DNA from 3 places in the Mesorhizobium sp. M0048 genome. Region 1 is predicted to be linked to each of the others. Evidence: predicted binding sites of a transcription regulator. Region 1 holds the regulator's gene; each other region holds the start of a gene.
The links. Region 1 encodes PhoB, which activates phosphate uptake and scavenging genes when phosphate is short. Its sites were predicted from a motif close to TGTCATNNANCTGTCAT; they were not measured.
Positions count from the first base shown of each region.

Region 2: the regulator PhoB is predicted to act here: its motif matches at 2,042-2,058, upstream of NKJ84_RS26355 (RNA degradosome polyphosphate kinase).
Region 3: the regulator PhoB is predicted to act here: its motif matches at 1,700-1,716, upstream of olsB (l-ornithine N(alpha)-acyltransferase).

Region 1 covers NZ_JAMYUV010000001.1:256,579-261,060, reverse strand. Annotated here, with positions in the region: gene NKJ84_RS01350 (ROK family protein) at 1-1,133, shown strand, start outside; gene phoB (phosphate regulon transcriptional regulator PhoB) at 1,143-1,832, opposite strand; gene phoU (phosphate signaling complex protein PhoU) at 1,849-2,556, opposite strand; gene pstB (phosphate ABC transporter ATP-binding protein PstB) at 2,589-3,392, opposite strand; gene pstA (phosphate ABC transporter permease PstA) at 3,389-4,240, opposite strand; gene pstC (phosphate ABC transporter permease subunit PstC) at 4,244-4,482, opposite strand, start outside.
Region 2 covers NZ_JAMYUV010000045.1:27,867-32,348, forward strand. Annotated here, with positions in the region: gene NKJ84_RS26355 (RNA degradosome polyphosphate kinase) at 1-1,969, opposite strand, end outside; gene NKJ84_RS26360 (zinc-finger domain-containing protein) at 2,119-2,364, shown strand; gene NKJ84_RS26365 (FAD-dependent monooxygenase) at 2,384-3,616, shown strand; gene NKJ84_RS26370 (TIGR02117 family protein) at 3,632-4,303, opposite strand; gene NKJ84_RS26375 (metal-sensing transcriptional repressor) at 4,408-4,482, shown strand, end outside.
Region 3 covers NZ_JAMYUV010000009.1:48,341-52,822, reverse strand. Annotated here, with positions in the region: gene grpE (nucleotide exchange factor GrpE) at 18-653, shown strand; gene olsB (l-ornithine N(alpha)-acyltransferase) at 761-1,636, opposite strand; gene NKJ84_RS11950 (hybrid sensor histidine kinase/response regulator) at 1,786-4,074, opposite strand; gene acuI (acrylyl-CoA reductase (NADPH)) at 4,160-4,482, opposite strand, start outside.

The DNA of each region.
Region 1 (4,482 bases):
GCCTCAGTCATTCAACCATATCGGCGATCTCCTCCGACCTGATACGGGAAGGCATCCTCGCCGAGAGCAAGGCAAGTGAGGCCGTTTCGTTGAAACGCGGTCGTCCGCAGGTCGGCCTCGCCCTCAACCCGGAAGCGGCGGCGGTGCTGACCGTGGTGTTGTCACTGAATTTCCTGTCGGCCGCCATTATCGACTATGCGGGACAGGTGGTCGCCGAGGAACAGCGCCGGCTGGACACGCTGACCATGCCGCGCGACGAGCTGATCCGCGAATGCATGGCCATCGTCCGGCGCCGGCTCGAGGACCCAGACCTTGACGCCCGCAGTGTCGCCCGCATCGCCCTGGCGATTCAGGGCATTACCGACTCCCCTGCACGCGCCATGCTGTGGTCGCCGATCACGCCGCAGACCGACATCGCCTTTGCCGACATGCTGGAAGACGAATTCGGTATCCCGGCCACGGTGGAGAACGACTGCAATATGATGGCGGTGGCTTTGCGCTGGCGCGATCCGGATCGCTATCGCGACGACTTCATCGCCATCCTGCTTTCGCATGGCATCGGTATGGGGCTTGTGCTGAAGGGCGAACTGTTCACCGGGACGCATTCCTCGGGCGGCGAATTTGGCCACATGATCCATCGTCCGGGCGGAGCGCTCTGCCGTTGCGGGCGGCGCGGCTGCATCGAAGCCTATGCCGGCAACTATGCCATCTGGCGCAACGCCAGGCAGATGAGCGAAGACAGCGAACCTATCGCCGACGTCAGCGACGCCGACATGCGCGCGCTGGCCGCCCGCGCGCGCGAGAAGGATGGGCCGGAACGCGAGGCCTACCGCAAGGCCGGCGAAGCGCTGGGTTTCGGTCTCGGCTCGCTGTTCGCGCTGATCGATCCGGCACCGGTCGCGATGGTCGGCGCCAGTGCCGCCGCCTTCGATCTGATCGAGCCGGCCTTGCGCAAGGCCATCGCCCAGACCGCCGGCGGCCAGCACTCGGGCTCGATCTCCTTCGATACCGAGCCGAACGAATTGCCGCTGATCCGCGAAGGCTGCGCGATGCGGGCGTTAAGCTTCGTCGACCAGGAGATTTTCGCGCCGGGCGCGCAAATGAGGCCCGGCGTCAGAAAGAACGTCGCCTGACCAGGCGGGTCAATCTTCCCTGATCGCATAGCCGGCACCGCGGATGGTGCGGATGACATCCGGCATGCGGCCGTTATTGACGGCTTTACGCAGCCGCCCGACATGGACGTCGACGGTGCGTTCGTCGATGTAGATCGTCTCGCCCCAGACATTATCGAGCAACTGGCTACGCGAGAAGACGCGGCCCGGATGCCGCATCATGAACTCGAGCAACCGGAATTCGGTCGGCCCGAGCCTGATTTCGCTCTTCTTGCGATAGACCCTGTGCGATTCGCGATCGAGCACGATGTCGCCGACCTTCAGCACGCTGGACAGCACTTCCGGCTTGGCGCGCCGCAGCAGCGCCTTGACCCTGGCCATGAATTCCGGCGTCGAAAACGGTTTGACGAGATAGTCGTCGGCGCCGGTCGAAAGACCGCGCACCCGATCGCTCTCCTCGCCGCGCGCGGTCAGCATGATGATCGGCAGCCGCTCGGTTTCGGGGCGCACGCGCAACCGGCGGCAGAGCTCGATGCCGGAAACCGCCGGTATCATCCAGTCGAGCACCAGAAGGTCGGGCACATTCTCCTGCAAACGGATCTCGGCTTCGTCGCCGCGTGTCACCACCTCGACCTGGTAGCCTTCGGATTCGAGATTGTAGCGGAGCAGCACGCCCAACGGCTCCTCGTCCTCCACCACCATTATGCGTGGTGCGATCATCGGCTGGGCACCCCCATCATGTCACCGGCGCGGACATTGTCGTTTCGTCCTGCTTCGGACGATTGACCGGCAATTGTTCGCCGGTCAGCACATAATACGCATTTTCGGCGATGTTGGTGACATGGTCGCCGATCCGCTCGAGATTCTTGGCGCAGAACAGCAGATGCGTGCAAGCAGTGATGTTGCGCGGATCTTCCATCATGTAGGTTAACAGCTCGCGGAACACGGACGTGTATTTGACGTCGATACGCTCGTCGGCGGCGCGCAGCTTGGCCAAGGCGGCCGCATCGCCTGCAGCATACTCCTCGATGACGCCCTGCACCTGGATGAGCACTAGCTGCGCCATCGCATCGATGGAATGCGATAGGTCGCGCGGCGTGGCGCTGAGGCCGACCGCGCTCACACGCTTGGCGATATTCTTGGCAAGGTCGCCGATGCGTTCGAGGTCGCCGGCCATGCGGATCGCTCCGACGACATGGCGCAGATCGTGAGCCATTGGCTGGCGCTTGGCGATCAGGGTGATGGCGCGATCGTCCAGTTCGCGTTGACGCGCATCCATGATGGCGTCGTCGGAGACGACGCGTTGCGCCAGCACGTTATCGGAATTCAACAGGGCCTTGGTCGCCCCGCCGACCATCGAACCGGCGAGGTCGGCCATGTCGCGGATCAGCTTGCTGATCTGCTCGAGATCCTCGTCGAAAGAAGCGACTGTGTGTTCGCCCATGGTCCTGTCCTCATATGCATGATCGGAACGGCTCAGCCGAAGCGGCCAGTGATGTAGTCCTGCGTGCGCTTCTCGCGGGGCGACGTGAATATCTTCTCGGTCCGGTCGAACTCGACCAGTTCACCCAGATACATGAAGGCGGTCTGGCGCGACACGCGCGCCGCTTGCTGCATGTTGTGGGTGACGATGACGATCGTGTAGTCGGCTTGCAGCTCGTCGATCAGTTCCTCGATCTTGGCCGTCGACAGCGGGTCGAGGGCCGAAGCCGGTTCGTCGAGCAGAATGACTTCCGGCTTCACTGCCACGGTGCGGGCAATGCAGAGCCGCTGCTGCTGGCCGCCGGACAGGCTCAAGCCGCTGGCGTTTAGCTTGTCCTTGACCTCGCTCCACAGCGCGGCCCGCTTCAACGCTTGCTCGACGCGGCCGTCCATCTCGGACTTGCCGAGATTCTCGTAGAGCCTGACGCCGAAGGCTATGTTCTCGTAGATCGACATCGGGAACGGCGTCGGCTTCTGGAATACCATGCCGATCTTTGTCCTGAGGAGGTTGAGATCCTGCGACCGGTCGAGAATGTTCTTGCCGTCGAGCAGCACCTGGCCCTCGGCGGTCTGTTTCGGGTAGAGCTCGTAGATGCGGTTGAAGACGCGCAGCAGCGTCGATTTCCCGCAACCCGAAGGGCCGATGAAGGCCGTGACGCTGCGCTCGGGCAGCGACAGGCTGATGTCCTTCAGCGCCTTGCTCTGGCCGTAGTAGAAGTTGAGGTTCTTGACCTCGATCTTCGTCTTCTCGGTGACCGTTTCGGTCATCGTCATGTCCGGGGACAACATCTGTGTCATCTGTCCTCTCTGCGTCCGGTAAGGCTGCGGGCGAGGATGCTCAAGCCCAGAACCGTCAGGGTGATTATGAGTGCGCCGGTCCACGCCAGTTGCTGCCATTCCTCGTAAGGGCTGAGAGCGAACTGGAAGATGGTCACCGGCAGGCTGGCCATCGGCGCGTTGATATTGCTGCTCCAGAACTGGTTGTTGAGCGCGGTGAAGAGCAGCGGCGCCGTCTCGCCGGAAATGCGTGCTATCGCCAGCAATATGCCGGTGACGATGCCGGACAATGCGGCGCGGTAGGCGACCGAACGGATCACCACCCAGCGCGGCGCGCCGATCGCGGCACCGGCTTCACGCAACGCGTTCGGCACCAGGTTGAGCATGTCTTCAGTGGTGCGCACGACCACCGGAATGACCAGGATGGCAAGCGCCACGGCGCCGGCAATGGCCGAGAAATGTCCCATTGGCCGCACCATCAATTCATAGACGAACAAGCCGATGATGATCGACGGCGCCGACAACAGGATGTCGTTGATGAAGCGGACGACGGTGGTGATGCGCGAAAAGCGTCCATACTCGGCCATGTAGGTTCCCGCCAGCACGCCGATCGGCGTGCCGACGACAACGGCGATGATCGTCATCAGCAGGCTGCCCGCGATGGCATTGAGCAGGCCGCCGGCCTCGCCCGGTGGTGGCGTCATCTCGGTGAAGACCGCGAACGAAAGCCCGGCTGTGCCCTTATAGACCAACGCACCGAGGATGAGCGCCAGCCAGGCAAGCCCGATGCCGGCGGCGACGACGCAAAGCGCCATCATCACCGAATTCCTGGCTTTGCGGCGGCTGTGGAGCGATGAGGATGTCGACATCGGTCAGGCTCCCGTACGGGCGTCGATCCGCATCAGCATATAGCGGGCGGCGGCAAGGATCAGGAAGGTGATGACGAACAGGATCAGGCCGAGCGCGACCAGCGAGGAGGTGTAGAGGTCGCCGTCGGCCTCGGTAAATTCATTGGCGATGGTCGCCGAAATCGTCGTGCCCGGTGCGAACAGGGAGGCACTGATGCGATGCGCGTTGCCGATGACGAAAGTCACCGCCATGGTTTCGCCGA
Region 2 (4,482 bases), on a different contig from region 1:
GCACCTGCTCATGCACAGTTGGATTGGTGATCGGCACCATGGTCTCGACGCGGCGATCGAGATTCCGCGGCATCAAATCGGCCGAGGAGATATAGACGATCGCCCCGTCCGAGGGCAGGCCGTGGCCGTTGCCGAAGCAATAGATGCGGCTGTGCTCGAGGAAGCGGCCGACGATCGACTTCACCCTGATGTTCTCCGATAGGCCGGGCACCTGCGGTCTCAGGCAGCAGATGCCGCGCACGACGAGATCGATCTCGACGCCGGCGCGGCTGGCATCGTAGAGGGCATCGATGACGATCGGGTCGACCAAGGCGTTCATCTTCATCCAGATGCGGGCCGGTCTGCCCTCCAGCGCGTGGCTGATCTCATCCGAAATGTGCTGGAGGATGCGGTCGCGCAGCGTGAACGGCGAGATGGCCAGCCGCATCTGCTCGGCCGGCTCGGCATAGCCGGTGATGAAGTTGAACAACTGGGCGACATCGCGCGCGATTGTCGGGTCCGTGGTGAAGAAGGACAGATCGGTGTAGATGCGGGCGGTGACCGGGTGGTAGTTGCCGGTGCCGAGATGCACGTAATTGCGCAGCCTGCCGTCCTCGCGCCGCACGACCAGCGACATCTTTGCGTGGGTCTTCAGTTCGAGAAAGCCAAAGACGACCTGGACGCCGGCGCGCTCGAGGTCGCGCGCCCAGCGGATGTTGGCCTCCTCGTCGAAGCGCGCCTTGAGCTCGACCAGCGCCGTCACCGACTTGCCGGCTTCCGCCGCATCGACCAAAGCCCGTACGATCGGGCTGTCGTTGGAGGTGCGGTAGAGCGTCTGCTTGATCGCCACCACTTCCGGGTCGGCCATTGCCTGGCGCAGAAACTGCACCACCACGTCGAAGGATTCGTAAGGGTGGTGGACGATGATATCCTTCTCGCGGATCGCGGCAAAACAGTCGCCGCCATGCTCGCGGATGCGCTCGGGAAAGCGCGGATTGTAAGGCGTGAACTTCAGATCGTCGCGGGCGACGGCGACGATCTCCGAGATCTGGCTGAGCGCCAGCGGACCGGTGAGCACGCTGATCCGGCTGGCCGAGACGCCGAGCTCGCCGGCGACGAAATCGCGCAATTCGGCCGGCATCGACCTGTCGAACTCGATGCGGATGACCGAGCCGCGGCGTCGCCGCTTCAGCGCCGTCTCGAACAGCCGCACCAGATCCTCTGATTCTTCCTCGACCTCGATATCGCTGTCGCGGATGATGCGGAACGTGCCGGAGCCCTTGACCTCATAGCCGGGAAACAGCTTGCCGATATAGAGACTGACCGCCTCTTCGAGTGGAATGAAGCGGACATGATGCTTGCGATCCGGCAAACGGATGAAGCGCCTCAGCGCCACCGGCAGGCGCAAAAGCGCGCTCATTTCCTCGCCGTTCTTGCGGTGGCGCAATTGCAGCGCCATCGAGAAACCGAGGTTGGGAATGAACGGGAACGGATGCGCCGGGTCGATCGACAGCGGGGTCAGGACCGGAAATACCTGCTCCTGGAAATGGTCCTCGAGCCAGGTCTTCTCGTCCTTGGTCAGCGCATCGCGGGTGATGCTTTCGATGCCTTGTTTGTCGAGCAGCAGCATCAGCGCCGAAAGGCTGTTCTGCTGGTCCTCCTGCAGGCGCTCGACCTCGCGCAGCAATTGTTCGAGCTGCTGCTCGGGAGTGCGCCCATCCGGGCTCTTCAGCACGATGCCCTCGCGCACCTGGCCGGCAAGACCGGCGACGCGGACCATGAAGAACTCGTCGAGATTGGCTGCCGATATCGACAGGAAGCGAACGCGCTCGAGCAGCGGATGATTGGCGTTCAGCGATTCTTCGAGCACGCGCCGGTTGAATTGCAGCCAGGAAAACTCGCGGTTGACGAAGCGGTCGGGGTTGCCGCCTTCGCGGCTCGCCGCCTCGACGGTGATGAATTCGCTCTGCACCGGCTTCAGTTCGTTCATGGTTTCCGCTCTTCCCACACCGTTCGACGACCACAGCCTTAACCGGCTTAACTTATCCTCTGACAGGCTTTTGCGACAGTTTCATTTCATCGATCTTGCAAAGAGATGGGTTATGATCCAGATGCAATCGACAAGATCAGGAGACGACGATGGCAGGCGGTTCCATTCCCCATTTCCAGAACGATGCGGGCTATCCGGCAATCGACATCGGCGTCAAGGAATTCATGTGCACCGGCGCCAATCCGCCTTTCGACCACCCGCATGTATTTCTCGATATGGGCGACGACAATGAAAAAGTCTGCCCCTATTGCTCGACGCTCTATCGCTATTCGCCCAAGCTGAAGGCATTGGAAACGCAGCCGCCGGGCTGCCTCTATATCGACCAGGCCGCCTGATTCTTCCGCGACAAGCCTGATGCGAGAAACGCAGTCCCGGCAGGTGGTCATCGCCGGGGCGGGCGTCGCCGGACTGACCGTGGCACTGGCCTTCGCCGAGCGCGGCTATCGGACAAAACTGTTCGAACAGGCGCAGCACCTCGAGGCTGCCGGTGCCGGCATCCAGCTTTCACCCAACGCGACATGCATCCTTCGACAATTCGGCCTACTCGATCGGCTGCTGCCGACGGCGGTGCGGCCGGAGGCGGTCGTGCTGAAGGATGCCGTCACGCTGCGCGAGCTGGCGCGCGTACCGCTTGGCCAGGCGGCTGAAACGCGCTGGGGAGCACCCTATCTCGTCGCCCACCGCGCCGACCTGCAGTCAGCGCTGATGGCGCGGATAGCCGAGCGCTCCGAGGTCGAGCTTGTCACTGGTGCCCGCGTCGGCGGCGTCGCAACCGGACCGAATGGCATCACCGCAACAGTCGAGATTGCCGGCACGACCATCGAAGCCGAAGGATCGTTGCTGGTCGGAGCCGATGGCGTCTGGTCGTCGGTGCGAGAAACGCTCGCCCGCAAGGCGGCCGATTTCCGGAGAAGCCGCTTCTCGGGCGAGCTTGCCTGGCGCGCAACGGTGGCCGCGGACAGCCTCGCCGGACAAGCCTTCAGGGTGATCGGAGCGCCCGATTGCGTTACCGCATTCCTCTATCCAGGCTTCCATATGGTCGCCTATCCGGTCAGCCGTGGCGCGGTCTTCAACCTCGCGGCCTTCACCAAGGGCGAGCGCATCGCCGAGAACTGGTCGGGGCATGCCGACCCCGCCATCCTCGCCAACGCCATGCGCGGTACCGCGCCGGCGCTGGTCCGTCTGGCGAGCGAGGCCGCGCCATGGACGGCATGGCCGATCCATACCGTCGAGCAGCGGCGGTGGACGACGCCGGAGGGCATAGCGCTGATTGGCGATGCGGCGCATGCGATGACGCCGTTTGCCGCACAGGGAGCGGCGATGGCGATCGAAGACACGGTAACCCTTGCCGGTTTCGTTGCCAGCTCGCCTGCCGACCTCAGCAGCGCGCTTGTCGCCTGGGAACAGGCGCGGCGGCCGCGCGTATCCCAGGTCGCCCGCCGCGGCGCCCTCAACCGCCTCGCCTGGCATGCGGCCGGGCCGGTGGCGATGGCCCGCAACCTGTTCCTGGCGATGCGCTCACCCGAAAAACTCGCCGCTGATCTGGACTGGCTCTATGGCTGGCGGGCGGACGCTCGGCGGTCCTAAGTCATCGGAGCCTTGTCAATTGTAAAGCCGCATCGACAGGCTAAGCGAGGCCGGCAGCGGGTTCCACCAGCCGGTGCGCAGGCCGGCGGTGCGCAGTGCCGCCGCCGCCCAGGTGTTGCAGCCGACCAGCGCGTTGAAATGGCCATTGGCTTCGAAGAAACGATCGAAACGGGAGTAGGCCGCATCCTCGATCGGCATGGCCCCGTTCGGTCCCTGCTGAAAACTCGCTGCAATGAAATCGAGCAGCGCCGCAAAGCGTTCCTCACTTACGTCGAAGCCGGCGACGTCGGGATGCGGCTCGGCGATTTCGCCTGAAATGTCGACATGCATCACCGAGGCATCGACGGTCAGCGCCTTCATCACCGGCACTGCCTTCAGTTCCGACCAGGTCGGCGTCTCGAGATAGAAGGCGCGGCCGCCCCAGCCGAAGACGATGTAGCGGACCTCCGCCATGTCGGCCGGAATGCCGGCATCGACCAGGAAGTGGAAGCGCCGGCGCACATCGTCGTCGACCGGGATGGCGATGTCGGTGTGGATCGGATTTTTCAGCACCACGATGCGGTGGCTTGCGCCGATCGGATCGGCAGCGGCCGCCGGCCAGAGCGGGCGCGGCAGCAGCGTGCCCAGCGCCACCGCAAGGACTGCTGCAACGACCAGCAGGTCGAGAAAACGAGCAAGCTTCTTCATGGGGAAGGCATAGGCCAAGCAATGTTCAAGGTGAAGCCTCTCCGGAAATTGCACAGCTGACTTAGCGCTTGACGCGTATCCTCCCGGGGAGGATATGCAGAGGCATGTCAGATCACCTCCACGCTTCGCATCCTTCCATCATAAAGCGCCTGAAGCGCGCGCAAGGCCACCTCGCGGCG
Region 3 (4,482 bases), on a different contig from region 1:
AATGACGGGAAACGGCGATGAGCGACCAGGCAAAAGACGAACGCGCGCCCGATGAAGCCGAGAAGACCGAGGCTGCCGCGGAGCCAAGGGAAGGCGGCGTCGACAGCGACTATGAAGCGCTTGTGCGGCTTCTGAAGGAAAACGAAGAGCTGAAGGATCGCGCGCTGCGCGTCGCGGCCGACATGGAGAATTTGCGCCGCCGCACCGCCCGCGACGTGCACGATGCGCGCGCCTATGCGGTTGCCAACTTTGCCCGCGACATGCTTTCGGTGTCAGACAATCTGCGCCGCGCTCTGGATGCCATCCCGGAGGAGGCCAAGGCTTCGGACGATGCCGGTTTCAAGGCGCTGATCGACGGCGTCGAGATCACCGAGCGCGCCATGCTGTCGGCGCTTGAACGTCACGGCGTGAAGAAGCTTGAGCCCGAGGGCGAGAAATTCGATCCGAATTTCCACCAGGCGATGTTCGAGGTGCCCAATCCCGACGTACCGGCCAACACAGTCGTGCAGGTCGTGCAGCCCGGCTATTCGATCGGCGAGCGTGTGCTGCGGCCGGCCATGGTCGGCGTCGCCAAGGGCGGCCCCAAGCATGTGGCGAGCGAAGCGCCGGTGGAGCCGGGGCCGGTGAATGAGCAAGCTGAGAAGGATGCGTAAGTTAGGAGAGTAGGGGAATAGGCAGTACGGGAGTAGGGAATACCGCTACGTCGGGTAAAATAGAGCAGAGCACTTGCCTACTCCGGCCGTTGCCTTCTCTCCCCTACTCAGGCCGCAAACCGCTGCGCTTCTCCGCCATAATAATTGACGTAGCGGGCACCGATCTCCTTGACCGGCATCACCACGAACACGTCGACGGTCGAGAATTCACGGTCGATGACGCAGCCGTCGCCGATGCGCGCGCCGACGCGCAGATAGCCCTTGACCAGCGGCGGCATCGCGGCGATCGCCGCCTTGGTGTTGACGGCCTCGATCGGCATCAGGTCCATGGAACAATAGCGCCCGGCGACGGCGCGCACGTCCCAGGATGAATTCGTCCGGCAGTGGTGGGCAAGATAGGTCAACGCCTCGGCATGTGCCGCCGGCACGGTGCCGTGGAACGACGCGCAGCCGGTCATCACGCCGATGCCGTAATGGTTGATATAGGCCCAGATGCCTTGCCACAGCGCCTCGATGGTGCGCTTCGAGCGGTATTCCGGCAGAACGCAGGAGCGGCCGAGCTCGAGGAACCGCTGGCCGGGATGCCGCGCGATCAGCTTGGTCAGCTCGAATTCGCCTTCGGAATAGAAGCCGCCGGCCGCTGCGGCAATCTCCTGCCGCAGCAGGCGGTAGGTGCCGACGATGCGGCGATGCTCGGGGCCGGAAAGCGAAGTATCGAACACAAGCAGATGATCGCAGAGGGGATCGAAGCGATCGGCATCGCGGCGGTCCTGCATCTGGAACAGGTCCTTCCTGGCACCAAGCTCGTCGTAGAACACCCGGTAGCGCACTTCCTGCGCGGCAGCGATCTCGGCCTCGTTGCGGGCGAGCCGCACTTCGAGATTGCCGATGCGGCCGAGCGATGCGCCTTTTATGACGGCATCGGCGTTCCGGCCGACGAGCAAAGGCCCGCTGGCGTTCGGCCGAGCATCACATTCCGGCATGACTGTATGCACGAGTGATTCTCCTTCGAGCCATCCCTCTTGGCACGGGGATACGGTGTAGGTGCAACAGGATTGTGACAGTACCGTGATACGGCTCTGCGGGCAATACTTCGTCGGCTGGGTAATCTATCAACCGTCTATGTTGTGCCTCAGGCGGCCACTTGCCCCTCGACGGCATGAACCAGGGCATCGGGGTCGAGCGGCTTGGTGACGAAGCCGCTGGCACCGTGAGCGAGCACGGCGTGGCGGGTCTTTTCCTGGCTGTCGGCCGACAGCACCATGATCGGCACCGGCGGCACCGCGGTCTCCTCCTCATGGCGGCGGATGGCGGCGATGGCGTCCAGGCCGTCCATGACAGGCATGTGCAAGTCCATCAGCACCACGTCGTAGCGGTGCTTGTGGCCGGTGCTGATGACCGCCTCGACCGCGGCCTTGCCGTTGCCGACCACTTTCACGCGATGCCCGGCCTTCAGCAGCGTGGCGCGGGCCAGCATGGCATTGATGTCGTTGTCCTCGGCGATCAGCACCGACAGGCCCTGCTGGCGGGCGCCAATGGCATGCCCCGCCTGCGCGCCGCGCCTTTGCAGTTGCGGCTCGGCGATGACCGGCGCGTGGCTGGTCAAAAGCACGCGCAGCAGTGTCTCGCCGCGCACCGGCCTCGCCAGGAAGGTGGCGTAACCATTGGCACGGAATTCGCCAAGCATGCCGCGGTCGGTCGGCGCGATCAGCGTCACTGCCTCGCACTCGGCAAATCCGCTCTGGCGCAGGCGCCTGAGCAGCCTGCCGTCGCTTTGCTCCATGGCAGCATCGATCAGCAGCACGTCACAGCCCTCGGCGAAAGCGGTGGCCTGGGCGGCGGCGGTGGCCAGATCGACCGTGCCGCCATTGGCGCGAATGGTGCGGGCGATGGCTTCGGCCTCGACCGGGTTCTTCGACACGATCACCGCATGCCGGCCCGACAGCGGGTTCTCGCGGATCTGCGGCGCCTCGACGGCGGAAATAGCGGGAATCTCGAAGACGAATTCAGATCCCTGGCCAAGGCGGCTCGACACAGAGATGGTGCCGCCCATGGCGGTCACCAGGCGCTTGGAAATGGCAAGACCGAGGCCGGCACCGCCATGCGCACGGGTCGAGGTGCCGTCAGCCTGTTCAAAGTCCTCGAAGATACGCTCCATGTCCTCCTCGCGCAGACCGGGGCCGGTGTCGGTGATGGTGAAGCGGATGCGGTCGGTGATTTCGGTGCGGACGCGGGCGATGCTTGCCAGGACGCCGCCGCTGTCGGTGAACTTGACGGCGTTGCCGATGAGGTTGAGCAGCACCTGCCTGACCCTGCCGGGGTCGGCGGTGATCAGCTGCGGCACGTCGGGTTCGACATGACAGCCGAGGCCGATATCCTTGGCAAAAGCCCGCGCCGCCAAAAGCTCGACGACATTGTCGGCGATCTCACGCACCGACATCGGCTGCGGTTCGGGATCGAAGCGGCCGGCCTCGATCTTGGAGTAGTCGAGCAGGTCCTCGATTAGCGCCAGCAGCGCGCTGGCCGAGGTCGAGATGGCGCCGACATAGGTCCGCTGCTCGGGCGAAAGGCTGGTGTCGGCGAGAAGCCGGGCCATGCCCATGATGCCGTTCATCGGCGTGCGGATCTCGTGGCTGACGGTAGCGAGGAAACGCGATTTGGCCTGGCTCGCATATTCGGCCCGCTCGCGGGCGGTGATCAGCGAGGATTCGGCGCGCTTGCGGGCGGTGATGTCGCGGGCGATGGCGCGATGCGAAACGGCGCCGCTGTCCTTGTCGCGCACCGACAGCTCGATCCAAGAGAACCAGCGTGGACCGTCCGGCGTGCGAATGGCGACGTCGGTGGAACTCAGGCATTCATGGTCGGAAAAGGCGGCGTCGGGGACGATGCCGACATCGATGCCTAGTTCGGCCAGGGCCTTGCCGGCAAGCTCGCGCTGGTCGGTTTCGACAAGGTCGGCGAAAACCTTGTTGGCGTAGACAATGTGGCCGTCGCGGTCGCGGTGGACGACGAGATCGCCGAGTGCATCGATCAGACCGCGAAAGCGCTCCTCGCTCTCCTGCATCTCCCACATGCGGTCGGCCAGCGTCTCGATTTCGGCGCGGCTGCGGGCGGTGGTGGCATCGAGCAGGGCCACTGCGCGGCGCTCGGTGCGCCTGTTGCGCAGATGCATGGCGAGCCCGGCCATGGCTGTCGCCAAAAGGCCGATGGTGATGAAGATCGGCGCTCCGGTCAAATGCGACAGGCCCGCCAGCACGACGATGGCGACCAGCGTCAGGAAGGACAGGCCTTCGCGGTTGGCGTCGGGCAATTCCGGCGCCAGCGGTGGCGCGGCGACAAGCTGCCGTGCTGGCGTATCGGGGGCCGTCCCGTCGGCCCGTTCGGCTGGTTCCGCCGCTCTGATGCCGGGTTCCGCAATCATACGGAACTCCTGCCAGACAGAGCTTATCGAAGGTTGTGATTGATCGTTCGAATTTTAGCGGTCGCGCTCTTTTTCCCCAAGAGGCTCACATGTCCACCACCACACGGCCGCGGATCTTGCCCTCGACGATGTCATGCGCGGCGCCGATGATGCCGTCGAAGCCGATGCTCGTCGACAGACTGGCAAGCTTTGCGTGATCGAGATCGGTGCCGATGCGGCGCCAGGCCTCGAGGCGGACCGCCTTGGGCGCCATCACCGAATCGATGCCGAGCAGCGAGACACCGCGAAGGATGAAGGGGGCGACGCTGGCCGGCAGGTCCATGCCGCCGGCGAGGCCGCAAGCGGCGACGGCGCCGCCATAGGAGGTCATCGACAGAACGTTGGCCAGCGTGTGGCTGCCGACGGCAT